2 regions of the Rhizobium sp. S96 genome follow, and region 1 is predicted to be linked to the other one. Evidence: riboswitches for the same ligand, from Rfam matches in the RefSeq annotation. Region 1 holds a riboswitch; the other holds the start of a gene.
What was found. A riboswitch is a leader RNA that binds a small molecule or an ion and turns the genes downstream of it on or off. The one in region 1 is predicted to bind S-adenosylmethionine.
Positions count from the first base shown of each region.

Region 2: linked by a shared signal. The riboswitch ahead of metA (homoserine O-acetyltransferase MetA) and the one ahead of QTL94_RS02330 (O-succinylhomoserine sulfhydrylase) in region 1 are both predicted to bind S-adenosylmethionine.

Region 1 is NZ_JAUDRY010000003.1:268,109-275,921, reverse strand. Features, by position in the region: gene QTL94_RS02350 (aspartate aminotransferase family protein) at 1-422, shown strand, start outside; gene argF (ornithine carbamoyltransferase) at 468-1,385, shown strand; gene QTL94_RS02340 (Hsp33 family molecular chaperone) at 1,478-2,473, shown strand; gene apaG (Co2+/Mg2+ efflux facilitator ApaG/CorD) at 2,474-2,866, opposite strand; gene QTL94_RS02330 (O-succinylhomoserine sulfhydrylase) at 3,086-4,270, opposite strand; SAM riboswitch at 4,315-4,393, opposite strand; gene QTL94_RS02325 (2'-deoxycytidine 5'-triphosphate deaminase) at 4,467-5,561, shown strand; tRNA gene QTL94_RS02320 (tRNA-Gly) at 5,617-5,690, shown strand; gene QTL94_RS02315 (hypothetical protein) at 5,787-6,200, opposite strand; gene QTL94_RS02310 (hypothetical protein) at 6,570-6,755, shown strand; gene QTL94_RS02305 (methyl-accepting chemotaxis protein) at 6,921-7,813, opposite strand, start outside.
Region 2 is NZ_JAUDRY010000010.1:188,964-196,776, forward strand. Features, by position in the region: gene nagA (N-acetylglucosamine-6-phosphate deacetylase) at 1-671, opposite strand, end outside; gene QTL94_RS13125 (SIS domain-containing protein) at 671-1,702, opposite strand; gene QTL94_RS13130 (GntR family transcriptional regulator) at 1,695-2,471, opposite strand; gene QTL94_RS13135 (aldose epimerase family protein) at 2,594-3,607, opposite strand; gene metA (homoserine O-acetyltransferase MetA) at 3,745-4,668, opposite strand; SAM riboswitch at 4,703-4,780, opposite strand; gene QTL94_RS13145 (ABC transporter ATP-binding protein/permease) at 4,931-6,757, shown strand; gene QTL94_RS13150 (GcvT family protein) at 7,264-7,813, opposite strand, start outside.

The DNA of each region.
Region 1 (7,813 bases):
CTGAGGCGGCGTCTGGTATGAAGGCCGGTACTCACGGCTCGACCTACGGCGGCAATCCGCTCGCCATGGCGGTCGGCAATGCCGTGTTAGACGTTATTCTCGAAGACGGCTTCCTGCAGCATGTGCGTGACGTCTCGCTGGTGTTCCGCCAGGGGCTCGCCTCGCTCAAGGATCGCTATCCCGACGTCATCGAGGATGTTCGTGGCGAAGGGCTGATGCTCGGCGTCAAGGCCGCCGTGCCATCGTCTGAATTGCTGCAGGCGATCCGCGCAGCGCAACTGCTGGCGATCCCCGCCGGCGACAATGTCATTCGTCTTCTCCCGCCGCTGGTGGTCACCGCCGATGAAGCCCGAGAAGGCCTCGCCCGACTGGAGCGTGCCGCCGAAAGCGTTCGCGCTTCCAAGATCAAGAAGACGGCTTGAACGGATAGGTGCCCGGCCTGACGGCGGGCGTAATAGGTAACGACAATGGCTTCCCCCAAACACTTCCTCGATCTCTCCGCGGTATCGTCCTCCGACCTGCGGGTGATCATGAACGACGCTATTTCCCGCAAGCAGGCATTCAAGGCAGGCCAGGGCGACAAGCCGCTGGCAGGTAAGATGCTGGCGATGATCTTCGAAAAGCCCTCGACCCGTACGCGCGTCTCCTTCGACGTCGGCATGCGCCAGCTCGGCGGCGAAACCCTGTTCCTTTCCGGCACCGAAATGCAGCTCGGCCGCGCTGAAACCATCGGCGATACGGCCAAGGTTCTGTCGCGCTACGTTGATGCGATCATGATCCGCACGACGGAGCATTCCCGGCTGCTGGAGCTTGCCGAACATGCGACCGTTCCCGTGATCAATGCGCTGACGGACGACACGCATCCCTGCCAGATCATGGCCGATATCATGACCTTCGAAGAGCATCGGGGCCCGATCAAGGGCAAGACCGTTGCATGGACGGGCGACGGCAACAACGTGCTCCATTCGTTGATCGAAGGGGCTGCGCGGTTCGGCTATCGCATGAACATGGCCGTACCCCTTGGTTCCGAGCCGAAGGATCACTATCTGAACTGGGCCCGCAATGAGGGCGCCGAAATCATGCTTGGTCACGATGCTGACCGCGCGGTTGCCGGCGTCGATTGCGTGGTGACCGATACCTGGGTCTCCATGAATCAGGAACATCGGGCCCGGGGTCACAACGTCTTCCAGCCTTATCAGGTCAATTCGGCTTTGATGGCGCAGGCCGGCAAGGATGCATTGTTCATGCATTGCCTGCCCGCCCATCGTGGTGAGGAAGTCACGGACGAGGTGATCGACGGTCCGCAATCCGTGGTCTTCGATGAAGCGGAAAACCGCCTTCATGCGCAGAAGTCGATTCTTGCTTGGTGCCTGGGCGCGATCTGAACCATACTGGATGCCACATTCGGCCGAAAAGGCCTGTGGCCGCGCGAGCGGATGGGCACCTTTGTCCGCCGCTCACAGACTAGGAGAAGACCATGGCAGAACCTGCAGCCACGCTCGGCGAGTTCGATTTCGCCGGCGATGATCACGTCGTTCCCTTTCAGGTCGAAGGCCTGGATGTGCGCGGTCGCGCCGTCCAGCTCGGCCCGATGCTCGATGCCATTCTTGAGCGCCACAATTATCCGGCGCCGGTCGCCCGGCTGCTGGCCGAAGTCATCGCGCTGACGGTGCTGCTCGGAACGTCGTTGAAGTTCGAAGGCAAATTCACGGTCCAGACGAAGAGCGACGGTCCGGTCGACCTGCTCGTCGCCGACTTCTCGACGCCGGAAAACGTGCGCGCCTATGCCCGCTTCGATCAAGGCCTTCTCGACGCCGCCATCGCGGCCGGCGAGACCGAGCCTGAGCAACTGCTTGGTAAGGGCATGCTGGCCTTCACCATCGATCAGGGCAAGTTCAGCCAGCCATACCAGGGCATCGTCGCGCTCGACGGCGCCACGTTGGAGGATATCGCCGGCACCTATTTCCGCCAGTCCGAGCAGATCCCGACGCGCGTTCGCCTTGCGGCGGCCGAGCTGTTTGATCGCGACGAGAAGGGCAAGGCGCGCCACCGCTGGCGGGCAGGGGGGCTTGTCGCCCAGTTCCTGCCGGAGGCGCCGGAGCGCATGCGCCAGTCCGATCTGCATGGCGGCGATGGCGACACCGGCACCAGCCAACACCGGGAAGACGACGCCTGGGCAGAGGCTCGTTCGCTCGTCGAGACGATCCATGCCGACGAGCTGACGGATCCGCAGGTCGGAACCGAGCGGCTGCTCTTTCGCCTGTTCCACGAACGCGGCGTACGCGTCTACGAACCGCGCGCGGTTTTCGACCGCTGCTCCTGTTCGCGCGAAAAGATCAAGGGCGTACTGAAGGGCTTCTCGGCGGATGAAATCGAAGCCAGCCAGGAAGACGGCCAGATCGCGGTTACCTGCGAATTCTGCTCCACGACCTATCGCTATGAGGTCGAGGAAGTGACCGAGGCTGCAGAGTGATCAGTTCAGGACTCTGAGCAGTCCTGGCGAATCCAGGGAGAAGGCGGGGATCTCGACATCGAAGAGCTCGCCTTTTTCCGTTTCCATCTGGTAATGGCCGAACATCAGGCCCGACGGCGTATCGAGCGGGCAGCCCGACGAATACTCGTAGGTATCGCCCGGTTCCAGGCGCGGCTGTTCGCCCACCACGCCCGCTCCGGTCACCTCATCGACGATGCCGTTCTGGTCGGTAATGTTCCAATAGCGGTTGACGAGGCGAACGGTCAGATCGGAATTGTTGCTGATGACGATCCGGTAGCCCCAGACATAGCGATCGTCGTCCGGGTCGGATTGCTCCTCCAGATAAAAGGGCTCCACCACCACTTCAATGTCTCGTGTCAGCGCGCGGTACATGCCTTACACCTTAGCCGCAATACGTTACTGGTATCTTATAAGAGCCCTGATACGTCAATAAACGGTACTTCGAACATCCCTTAAATGCGTCTAAATGCTCGGAATCGCGACTTTTTCGTGTGTTAAGACTAATATCTTGCCCGCCTGGCGCGAGCGGCGGCAGGGTTGCCATGCCGGAAGATGGCCGGATCGAAGGCGACCCGGCCACCTGAGTTGTGATCAGGCCTTCACTTTGGCGAGCGCCTGGGCGAAATCCTCGATCAGGTCGTCGCCATCCTCGATGCCTGCCGACAGGCGCAGCGTACCCGGCGAGATGCCGAGTTCGGCGCGTGCCTCATCCGTCAGGTTCTTGTGCGTCGTCGTCGCCGGATGCGTGATCAGGCTCTTGGCGTCGCCGAGGTTGTTGGAGATCTTCACGATCTCAAGCGCATTCTGCAGCGCGAATGCGGCTTCCTTGCCGCCCTTCAGTTCGAGCGCGACCAGTGTCGAGCCGCCCTTCATCTGCTTGGCAACGATATCGGCCTGCGGATGGTCCTTGCGGCCGGGATAGATGATCTTGGCGATCTGCTTCTGCTCTGCCAGGAAATCGGCGATCTTGGCCGCATTCTCGGTCTGCTGCTTGACGCGCAGCGGCAGTGTTTCCAGGCCCTTCAGCAAGGTCCAGGCCGTGAAGGGCGACATCGCCGGGCCGGTGTGGCGGTAGTAGTCCTGCAGGTGCTCGGTAACCCATTCCTTGTCGGAAAGGATCACGCCGCCGAGGCTGCGGCCCTGGCCGTCGATATGCTTGGTCGCCGAATAGACGACGACGTGAGCGCCGAGTTCCAGAGGCTTCTGGAAGAGTGGCGTCGCAAAGACGTTGTCGACGACCACCTTTGCGCCGATCTGGTTGGCAAGCTTGGCAACGCCCGCAATATCGACCACCTCGAGCGTCGGATTGGTCGGGCTCTCCAGGAAGAAGACCTTGGTATTCGGGCGGATCGCCTTTTCCCAGTTCTCGAGATAGCGTCCGTCGACCAGCGTGCACTCGATTCCGTATTTCGGCGCAAGCGTCTCGACAACCCAGCGGCAGGAGCCGAACAGGGCGCGGGCGGCAACGATATGATCGCCCGCCTTGACCTGGCAGAGAATGGCAGCAGCGACGGCAGCCATGCCCGACGCCGTCGCGCGGGCTTCCTCGGCGCCTTCCATTGCGCACATGCGCTTTTCGAACATGTCGTTGGTCGGGCTGCCGTAGCGGGCGTAAATGTAGCCTTCGGTCTCACCCTTGAAACGCGCTTCGGCGGCTTCCGCCGTTTCGTAGACGAAGCCCTGCGTGAGGTAGATCGCTTCGGACGTCTCGCCATACTGCGAGCGGAGCGCTCCGCCGTGGACGAGTTGGGTTGCCGGGCGCCAAGTCTTGCTCATGCCATCACCACTTTCAAACACAAAAAAACCGGCCGCAAATGCAGACCGGTTTCAACCCGGTCTATTTAGCCACTTGTTTAACGTGGCTGCAAGCCGACCGGCCAAATCACCACGGGATAAAGCTGCAATACTGCCGTTGCGTGCTTGCGTCAATTCCTCGATTTTGGTTTTGTCTGCGGCAAATTATGGATGGGGCATGATGGCTCGCGAAACAGGTATTTTGGCGGATCGCGCGATAGCGGCGCTGTTCGAAGCAGGGCGGCTCATTTCCGAGCGCGATCTGGATCATGATCAGATCCAGCCGGCGAGCCTCGATCTTCGGTTGGGTGCGAAGGCGTTCCGCGTCCGCGCGAGCTTCATGCCGGGCCCGTCGCATCTCGTTTCAGACAAGCTGGACCGTCTCAGCCTCCATGTCGTCGATCTCAGCGAAGGCGCTGTGCTCGAAACCGGCTGCGTCTATATCGTGCCGTTGATGGAGCGCCTCGACCTGCCGGTCGACATGTCGGCCTCGGCCAATCCGAAAAGCTCGACCGGCCGTCTCGACATCTTCACCCGCGTCATCACCGACTACGCGCAGGAATTCGACAAGATCCCGGCAGGCTACTCCGGTCCGCTCTATCTCGAGATCAGCCCGCGCACCTTCCCGATCGTCGTTCGCCGCGGTTCGCGTCTGTCGCAGATCCGTTTTCGCGTCGGCCAGGCCCTGCTCGGCGAGCCGGAGTTGCTGGCGCTGCACGATGCCGAGACGCTGGTCGCCAGCAAGCAGCCGAACGTATCGGGCGGTGGTATCGCACTGTCGATCGACCTTGCCGGCGACAAGGACGGCCTGATCGGCTATCGCGGTAAGCACCACACCGCCGTCGTCGACGTCGACAAGAAGGCACAGCACGACATCTTCGATTTCTGGGAGCCGCTCTACAGCCGCGGCCGCAACGAACTCATTCTTGATCCGGATGAATTCTATATCCTGGTGTCGCGCGAGGCGGTCCACGTGCCGCCGAACTACGCAGCCGAAATGACGCCCTTCGATCCGCTCGTCGGCGAATTCCGCGTGCACTACGCGGGCTTCTTCGACCCCGGTTTCGGCCACGCGCCCGCTGGCGGCCGTGGCAGCCGCGCGGTGCTCGAGGTGCGCAGCCACGAGGTCCCCTTCATCCTCGAAGACGGCCAGATCGTCGGTCGCCTCGTCTATGAACACATGCAGGAACAGCCATCCAGCCTCTACGGATCCGGCCTCGGTTCCAACTACCAGGCGCAGGGCCTGAAGCTCTCCAAGCACTTCCGCCTGTGACCTCTCCACGCCCCGCTTGACAGAAACCACCTTCTGTTGGAAAGGTCGCGATAACGCGGGTGTAGCTCAATGGTAGAGCAGCAGCTTCCCAAGCTGAATACGAGGGTTCGATTCCCTTCACCCGCTCCAGCTATCACCCACCATCCGGCTTTGTGCATCACCCACCGCTCCTGGGTTTGCAAGGATGAATCCGGCGGCTGGCGCACACTCGGGGGCGTCAGACGCTCAAGAGGCAGCGCGTGGTTTTTTGCCGGGTTTTGCCGGAGGCGGTGTGATCTTGGTCACTGGAGGCACGCCGTCGGCAAAGCAGTAGCCCGCGACCCATCCACCGGAGGCGAAGAGGCCCCAGCCGCCTTCGGCATGCCATTGGCATGTGAGGAAGGTCGGTCCCCATTCTGTGACGCTGACGTCGTAGACGCCCTTGCCGGCATAGCTTGCGCTCGGATTGCCCGCCAGCGTCCAGCCGGGCGGCGTTTCCACTCGCCAGGAAATGCGCTCACCCTTCCATCGGTCTTCGCGCAGTCCCCATTGCGGCGTTCGGCATTTGTTGGTCACGCTGTCGCAGGTCATTTTAACGGCTGAAACCTTGGTCGGGGCATCCTGCACCACTGTTGCGCACCCCACCAGACCAATCGCCATGGCTATTCCAGTCATCCCCCCACGAGACAGCATAGTTCGACCTCCCTCGGCACTTTGCTGTTTGCGATAGTACTACGGTTCCGCGCCCCCCGCGCTTCACCGTTAGGCTGAACATGACGCCACCGGATGTGGATCGGGCAGGGGTTCGTTCGCTGATCCGGCCGAGGACCAATCATTCCGATGATCCGAAATGATGATAGGCAGACGCACGGGCCGCCCTTCGTCGATTTTTTGGCAAAGATGGCTTCGATCCGCTGCTACTTATTGACGATCCTCTAATGTTTATAGTTAATTTTTAACTATTCTCCGCTAGGACGGAACCGAGACGCTATCGACGTCGTTGTCTGCACGATCAGGAGGAGTAGCTGAATGCTTTTGAAAATCTTCACGGCCAAACGCGAAACCCCGGACTATGGCGATACCGGAACCTATGCAGACGGCTATCTGGCGCCGGAAACGGAAGGTGCCGCCAAGCGCGAGGATAAGCGCTCCTCCTACGAGCGTGATTATGGCCGTGGCCGCACGCTGGAGAACATACCGCTCGGCTTTGCTTGAGCGTAACGCGGATCAACGAAAACGGGCCCGGCACGATAATGCCGGGCCCGTTTTCGTTCTGGCGAGGTGGAAGACCTTCAAGGACTCTACGTCGCACGCATCAGAGCGATAAAAAAAGGGCGGCTTGTCGGCCGCCCTTTTTCATTTCTATTGGCTGATACCCGATCAGAACTCTGTCCAATCCGCATCGTTGCTGGCGCTGGAGGAGCCGCCGCCGAAGGCGCTGGCGAGCTTCTGGCCCAGCGCGCGTGCAGGTGAGGAGCTTGGCCGGGAGAGGCCAGGCGTTGCGACCCGGACAGGGGCCTTGCGGGTCACGACCGGCTGCGAAGCCGCCCGCGGAGCTGCCTGGACAGGACTTGAATGGACGCTGGCAACGCCGGCCACAAAGCCGCCCGTGCCCGTCAGCTTGAACTGGTCGAGGAGGTTGGTGAGCGTTGCTGCCTCCGTTGCGAGCTTATGGCCCGCAGCGGTGCTTTCTTCGACCATGGCCGCATTCTGCTGCGTTCCCTGGTCCATCGTGTTCACGGCCGTGTTGATCTCCTGGAGCCCGGTCGATTGCTCTCTCGCGGCTTCGGCGATCGCATGGACGTGCTGATTGATCTCCTGCACCTCGTGAACGATGGCGTCGAGCGCCTGCCCGGTTTCACCGACGAGAGCGACGCCCGTCTGCACGTGATCACCGGAGGTGGTGATGAGAGATTTGATCTCCTTGGCGGCATTGGCGGAACGTTGAGCCAGCTCACGAACTTCCTGGGCGACGACGGCAAAGCCCTTGCCGGCTTCACCGGCACGCGCAGCCTCCACGCCGGCGTTCAGCGCCAGCAGGTTGGTCTGGAAGGCGATATCGTCGATGACGCCGATGATGTTGCCGATTTCGACCGACGACTGCTCGATCTGCTGCATGGCATTGACGGCCTTGCGGACGACGTTGCCGGACTTTTCGGCGCCGGTGCGCGTCCGCGTCACGAGCTCGCGGGCCTCTTCGGCGCGTTTTGCAGCATCGCGGACCGTCGTGGTGATCTGCTCGAGCGCGGCAGCGGTTTCCTCCACGGAGGCGG
Region 2 (7,813 bases), on a different contig from region 1:
CCGATCTGGCTCATTGCATTGAAAAGATGCGTAACGCCGCGCGCGCCGGCATCGAATCTGGCTTCGGCTTGCTCGCTGGAGCAGTCGGAGTGACCAATGCTGACGGTGACGCCGGCTTCACTAAGCTCGCGCACCTGCCGCGCTGTGACCTGCTCGGCTGCCATCGTCACCAACAGCGTACCGATCGATTGCCTGGCTGCGACCAGGGCTTTGACATCCTTGTCTTCAACAGGGCGCATCAGTTCGGCGAGATGGGCTCCCTTGCGCGCGGGCGCAAGGTGAGGTCCCTCGAGGTGCAGCCCGGCAACGCCTCGATTGGCCTTCGCGGCTTCCTTCGCAGCCTCGATGGCCGCAGCCGTTGCCTCGCCGGTGTCCGTGATCAGGGTTGGCAGAAGCGACGTCGTTCCGTAGGGCCGGTGGCCGTCAGCGATGAGGTACATGGATGCCGTCGACGGTTCGTCATTGAGCATCCGTCCGCCGCCGCCATTGACCTGGGCATCGATGAATCCAGGCGCGAGGATGCCGCCATCCAGCAAAACGGTCTCGCCTTCCGGCAGGTCTGTTTTCGCGGAAATCGCCTCGACGAGACCATTGGCAACGAGAAGCGCCTTGTCGTCGTGGAAGCGCTCCCCGTCAAAGATACGAGCGCCGACGTAGATCTTGCGCGCCATCATATCGTCTCCGTCACCTTGAGCAGGTTCGCGGGCTTATCAGGGTCGAAGCCCTTGCGGCGGGTTACCGATTCGATCATGCGATAGTAGACCAACAGGGAAACAAGGGGATCGAGCAGGCCGTTGCCGGTGGTCGGCACCTGCAGATTGATGCCCGCCTGCGGCTTGGTCGAGAAGGGAACGGTCGTCGCGCCAAGCTTCTGCAGGCGTTCCAGCGCCTGAACGTTGTTGTCGTAGGCCGGATCATCCGGTGTGAAGGCGAGGATCGGGAATCCGGGTTGCACGAGGCGCATCGGGCCATGCATCAATTCGGCAAGCGAGAAGGCTTCCGCATGCAGTCCGGCTGTTTCCTTGGCCTTCAGTGCTGCCTCGAGCGCGATGGCGAAAGCCGGGCCACGGCCTGCCGTGTAGAGCGACGTTGCGTTGAAAAGGACATCTTCCGCCGCGCTTGTGTCGATACCGCTAGTTCCGGCGAGTGCTTCAGGAAGTTTGTCCAGCGCTGCGTGGAGATCGCGCTTGGCGCCGATTGCAGCCGTGACGCCGGAAAGCGCCGCAACGGACGCAATGAAGGATTTTGTGGCGGCAACGCTTTTCTCCGCGCCCGCATTGAGGCCGACGACAACGTCGGCCTTCTGGGCGAGCGGGCTGTCGGTCACGTTGACCACAGCGATGGTCGTGGCGCCGCCGCGCTTGGCGGCTTCCTGCAGTGCCACGATGTCAGGGCTGGCGCCGGATTGCGAAACGGTGAAATGGATGCCGCCCTGGAGGTGCAGCGGTGCGCCGTAGACCGAGGCGATCGACGGGCCGACGGAGGCGACCGGTACGCCGCAGGTGATCTCGAACAGATACTTGAAGAACGTCGCCGCATGGTCCGACGACCCGCGGGCAGCCGTGGTTACGACGCTCGGCGCCGAGGACGAAAACAGCTTGGCGATCTCTTCGAAAACCGGCTTTTCCTTCTCCAGAAGCGTTGCCACCACCTCCGGCGACTGACCTGCTTCCTGCAACATCAGCGATTGGGCTTCACTCATAGTCGTCTCCAATTCTCAGTTCTGCGACAAAATCATATGCATCGCCACGGTAGTGCGAGCGGGTGTATTCAACGACGCGCTGGTCATCCAGGCGCGAGATGCGTTCGATCAAAAGTGCAGGTGCGCCCGGCTTGACCTCTAGGGCGGTGGCCGAAGACGGATCGAGCGTGACCGCGCTCAGCCGCTGAACGGCGCGAACCGGCCGATGGCCCTTGGCCGCCAGTGCGTCATAAAGCGAGCCTTCTCCGGCGGCGTCTTCATTCAGGAACTTGACAGGGACGACCGACCGCTCGATGGCCAGCGGCAGCCCGTCCGCAAAGCGCAAACGGTCGAGACGAAGCACGGGTTCATCAAGCTGCAGCCCGAGAAGAAAGGCTTCCTCGGGCGACGGTGCGCTGACGCCGCGCGCCAGGATCTTCGCGGCTGGCACCCGCCCGCGTGAGCGCATGTCTGCGGAGAAGGAGTTCAGCCGCCAAAGCGACTGCTCCATTCGCTCGACCTTGTTGGACACGAATGTGCCACTTCCGTGCTTCGAGTCGAGCGTGCCGGCATTGAGAAGATCGCGGTAGGCGGCGCGAACCGTGACGCGACCCACCTCCAGCGCCTCGGAAAGATCGCGTTCGCTTGGAAGCGCGGCGCCCGGTTTCAACAACCCTTCCTGAATCAGTCCCGTCAGCGCCTGCGCGAGCCGCTTGTAGAGCGGGCCGGCAACGGTCTCGCCACGAAGGCCACGGCTGTTGAGTTCCGCTATCAGACTGGTTCTATCCATGGGCCAAACAATAGAACCTATTTGGAACCAATTACAAGGTGCAAAGCAATAGCCGCGGACAGAAAAACCCCGCGGTCGCCTGCGGGGGTTCAAGGTAGATCCTTGCGTCCGAAAAGCGGACGTCAGTTCTTGGAGAAGATGTAGTCGGTTTCCTGGCGCAGTACCTCGCCCGGGCGAAGGACCGCGTTCGGGAAGTTCTCGTGGTTGATGGCATCAGGCCAGATCTGCGTTTCCAGGCAAAAGCCCGCAAAAGGCCCATACTGGCGGCCATCGATGCCTGATACCGGCACGTCCATCTTGAAGCCCGCGTAGAACTGAATGCCGGGCTCGGTCGTGCGCACTTCCAGCGACACCCCGGAATGCAGGCTACGTGCGAGCGCGACGGAGCGCTTTACTGTGCGTTCAGCCGAGAGGCAGAAGTTATGATCGTAAAGCGCCTGCTGATCTCCATCGAAACGCTTCATCGGCGCCATTTCGCGGAAGTCGAAAGCGGTTCCCGCCACAGACCGGACCTCGCCAGTCGGGATCTGCAGCTCATCCGTCACGAGGTAGCCGTCGGCGGCAATCATGATGTCATGCTCGAGCGCATCGTCGCGTCCATCGAGATTGAAATAGGCATGCTGGCAGACATTGGCGAGCGTCGGCTGATCCGATGTCGTTTCATAGGTAACGGAAAGCTGACCGTTGCCGTGCACGCGATAGGTTGCCTGAATCGTGCAATTGCCGGGGTAGCCGCCGCGTCCGTCCTGGTCGACGATCTTGAGGACGACGTGATCGGTGTCGTGTTCGACGATTGTCCAGTTGCGCACGGCGATGTTGTTGCTGCCGCCGTGAAGATGGGTCACGCCGTTTTCGTTCAGATCAAGCTGGTATTGCTTGCCGTCCAGGGTGAATTTGCCATGGCCGATACGGTTGGCACAGCGACCGGGTGTCGCGCCAAAATAGGGCGAATGCGGGGGGTAGCTCTCGAAATTGTCGAAGCCCAGCGTGAGCGGCGCAACATGTCCGTCAAGACGGAGATCCTGGATCACCGCGCCCCAGGTAATGACCTTCGCTGTCAGCCCGCCGCCGATGATTTCAACCCGATGAACGGTTTCGCCCGTTTCGGTGTGCCCAAAAACTTCCCGCTCCAACATGTCCTCCTCACGACCGCCTGTCTGTTTTTCCGAGGCCCGGAACCTGCCCCCATTTGCCGCAATTCGCAACCGCCGTGCGATAAAAAAGAAGCGCCACCAGATCAATGGTGGCGCTCGATCTTGCGATGCAAGAACCTTCAGCTGTTCTTGCCGATCTCCTCGAGATCGTAGGGCGTCGTCTGGTACATCTCATTGATCCAGTTGCCGAACAGCAAGTGCGCGTGGCTGCGCCAGCGATTTTGCGGGGCAAGCGACGGATCGTTATGGGGAAAATAGTTCTGCGGCATCTTTATCGGAACGCCGGCATTCACGTCGCGGAAATACTCGTCGGACAGTGACGTTGAATCGTACTCGACGTGATTGAAAATATAGAGCCGCTTACCCTTCTTCTCATGCACGAGGCACACGCCCATCTCGCTCGATTCCATGAGGATCTCGAGGCTCTCCGACTTTTCGATATCGGCGCGGCGCACCTCAGTCCACCGCGAGACCGGGACCTCGAAGTTGTCGGAAAAACCGTTCAGGTAGACGGACGACGGTGCGAGGTTCTTGTGGCGATAGACGCCGAACGCCTTTTCCTTCAGTTCGTGCTTGGGAACGCCATGGAAATGGTAGATCGCCGCCATCGCGCCCCAGCAGACGTTCATCGTCGAATGGACGTTTGTTTGCGTCCAGTCGAAAATCTGCTGCATTTCGCCCCAATAGTTCACATCTTCATATGGAAGGGTCTCGATCGGCGCGCCCGTGATGATGAAGCCGTCGAACTTCCGGTGCTTAACCTCTTCCCATGTCTGGTAGAAGGAGAGGAGATGGTCTTCCGAGGTGTTCTTTGCCTTGTGGTTTCCGATCCGGACGAGCGACAGTTCGACCTGGAGAGGCGAGGCGCCGACGAGACGCGCCATCTGCAGTTCCGTCTTGATCTTGTTCGGCATGAGGTTGAGAAGCCCGATCTGCAGGGGGCGGATGTCCTGGCGAATTGCCGCCGTCTCGGTCATCACGCGTACGCCTTCCTGAACCAGGGTTTCAAAGGCGGGCAATGTATCGGGAATCTTAATGGGCATTGCGGTCACTCGACAAGAAAAACGAAATATCGCTATCGGTCCGCACGCGGCCCTTTAGCAACTTCTTTAACGTGGCTGCAAGCCGGCCGGCCAAATCACCACGGAGTGCATTAGATAGCGCTACTCAGCCCGCGAATCAATGTCCGAAACGGTACAGGACGCTTCCGGACGATAACTGCCGCATTAATGGTTGCTAGAATCTGTTGCTGGACAGGATAGAAGGCCATGTTATTCAGGTGAGATGGGTGGTTTAGGAAAGCAAATGAGAGATGATGTAAAAGGGAGGCAGAGCATCCAGGCGCAGGATCGAGTGGGTTACGAGTTGAGCCTGATCTATCGCTTGAAGGTGATGTTTGCCGCCTTCTGGAGTTCCCGCGTGCGCACCAAGGTCCTGCTTATCGGGCCGGCGCTGATCGGTGTCATCCTGCTGACTGCCTATGCAACGGTGCTCCTGAACCAGTGGAATGCGCCATTCTACGACGCCATTGCGCGTCGCGACCTGCCGGGATTCTTTCATCAGCTCAAGATCTTTGCCCTGATCGCCGGTCTGCTCCTGCTACTGAACGTCATTCAGGCGTGGTTCAACCAGATGACCGCGCTCTACATGCGCGAGGGGCTAACCCGCGATCTGGTCGATCAGTGGCTGCAGCGAAAGCGGGCATTGCGCTTGTCCGCCAGCGGGCTCATCGGTATCAATCCCGACCAGCGTCTGCATGAGGATGCGCGAAATCTTGCCGAAAGCACCACGAGCCTGATGATCGGGCTGGTCCAGTCGACCATCCTCCTGGTGAGCTTCATCGGCGTGCTCTGGGAATTGTCGAGCGGTTTCGTCTTTCATTTCGGCACGCACAGTTTTTCCATTCCTGGCTATATGGTTTGGGCGGCTGTCTTCTACGCAGCGTCCGCCTCCGTTCTTAGCCAGCTCGTCGGTCGCAAGCTTGTTCGATTGAACGCCGACCGCTTCTCCAAGGAAGCCGAGCTTCGTTTCGCGCTGATGCACGCAAACGAAAACATGCCGGCGATTACCGTCGCGCGCGGCGAGGAGAACGAACGGCTGCGCATCAATGGGGACATCAGCGGCGTGCTTGCTGTTCTCAGAAGGTTGGCGATGGCCAACGTGAACCTGACCTGGGTTTCCGCCGGTTATGGCTGGCTGGTCGTGGTCATCCCCATCATCGTTGCGGCCCCCGCCTATTTCTCGGGCGGCCTCACGTTCGGCCAGCTGATGATGTCGGTCGGCGCGTTTAACCAAGTCAACACCGCGCTTCGCTGGTATGTCTCGAACTTCGGGCCGATTGCCGAATGGCGCGCAACGCTAATGCGCGTCACCGATTTTCGTCAGGCGCTGACGAGCATGGGCGACGATCACAATCTCAAGGAAGGTATCGACTATGAGAAGGAGGCTTCCGATACGCTGACGCTCGACCGGGTGCAGATCGCGGCCAAGATTGGGGAAGAAATCGACCAATGTGGTGGCTTCCGGGTGCACGAGACCAGCGTGACCATCAAGGCCGGCGAGAAAGTCATGATCAATGGCGATCATAGCGTCAACCGACGCCTGCTTTTCCTGGCGCTTTCAGAAATATGGCCGTTCGGTTCCGGCAAGATCGGGTTGCCGTCTTCCGGTGAGATGCTTTTCGTTCCGCAGTCGGCCTACATACCCGGCGGCACGCTCCGCGAGGTTCTTGCTTTTCCCGAGCCGGCCGGCACCTACAACAATACCGACGTTGAAGCTGCGCTCGGAACGGCTGGGCTCCAGCACCTGATTGCACGCCTCGACACGCAGGCGCGCTGGGACAAGCTGCTCGACTCCGACGAACAGAAAGCCATTGGCTTCGCCCGTCTGCTGCTTGTCCGCCCGCGCTGGATCGTCTTTGACGAAGTGCTTGAAGGCATGGAGCCGGCGTGGCTGGTCACGATGATCAAGGTGCTCGAATCCATGCCCGAAAGCACGATGATCTATATCGGCCGCTCCGAGGCCTATGTCGAAGCGCTGCAGCCGCGCATCCTGCATCTCGAGCCCCTTCTGGGGAGGCCGGAACCGGTAGTCGTTGCGAAGGTGCCGAACTCGCCGGCGCCAGCCATCTGAACGACGCGCGAAAGCGTTCGCAGCATGGCTGAACGCCATGCTGAGGAGCTAGGACCGCCCGTCCTCAAATGGAAACGGTTCTATTGGCTCAAGGGAGTCGGATAGCCCGGCCGGCGCGCGGCGTCGCCCAGTTCCACGACCAAGTCGGCCGAGCGATCAGCCGGCCCGTTTCAACCAACCTGGTGGCTTGCTTCGCAAACCAGCTAGGGCTCGGTGTCTTTCCGTCGGGATCAGGCGATCGAAGCATAGCGCCAATTGATGGGACGAGCGTCCGTGGGTTCGGCTTATGCGTTCAACAGGCTGGCTGAGGAGCAGGAAGTGATCGCTCTGCGATCTCGTCCCTGAAGGATGATCCGGCTGCCGCCAGTTCGGCTGCAGCCGGTCGATGCCGCATCCGCGGCGGCTCGAAGCATAGGCGTAGGCGGCAACCGCCGTACGATTTCCTTAAATCGTTCGGACCGAACGGTTTCCTGCCTCTTGCTTTCTCACGTGAGTGCGGCTCGCAATCACGTGCGCGGCTTCAGGTTCTCCGGATCGTAGATCGGCTTGTAGCCGACGCTGACCACTTCGACCGGATAGGTCTCGGCGAAATATTCGACATTCAGCTTGCGGCCTACCTGGCAGTATTCCTGCGGCAGGTAGGCGAGCGCGATGTTCTTGCCGACCGTCGGGCCGTAGGCGACCGAGGTCGTGTAGGAGATGCGGCCGAGGCTATCGACCAGCGTCTTGCCTGTTTCCGGATCCATGACTGGCATGGAGCCGACGGGGTAGCGCTTGACGCCCTTGCTGTCGGTGTTTTCGGTCATGACGAGCGTGCAGAGCATCGCCGGCTGGTGTTCGCGGGCCTTGTATTCCAGGTGCTTGGCCTTGCCGCGGAAATCGGCTTCCTTGACCTTCGGCCGGGCGAGGTCTGCTTCCAGCAGATTGTACTGGGTGAGCAGGTCGCCGTTCTGCAGGCGCAGAGACTTTTCCATGCGGCGCGAGTTCGCGTAGGTTTCGACACCGAAGGGCATGACGCCGGTGGCGCGGAGCGCATCCCAGACGGCTAGGCCATCC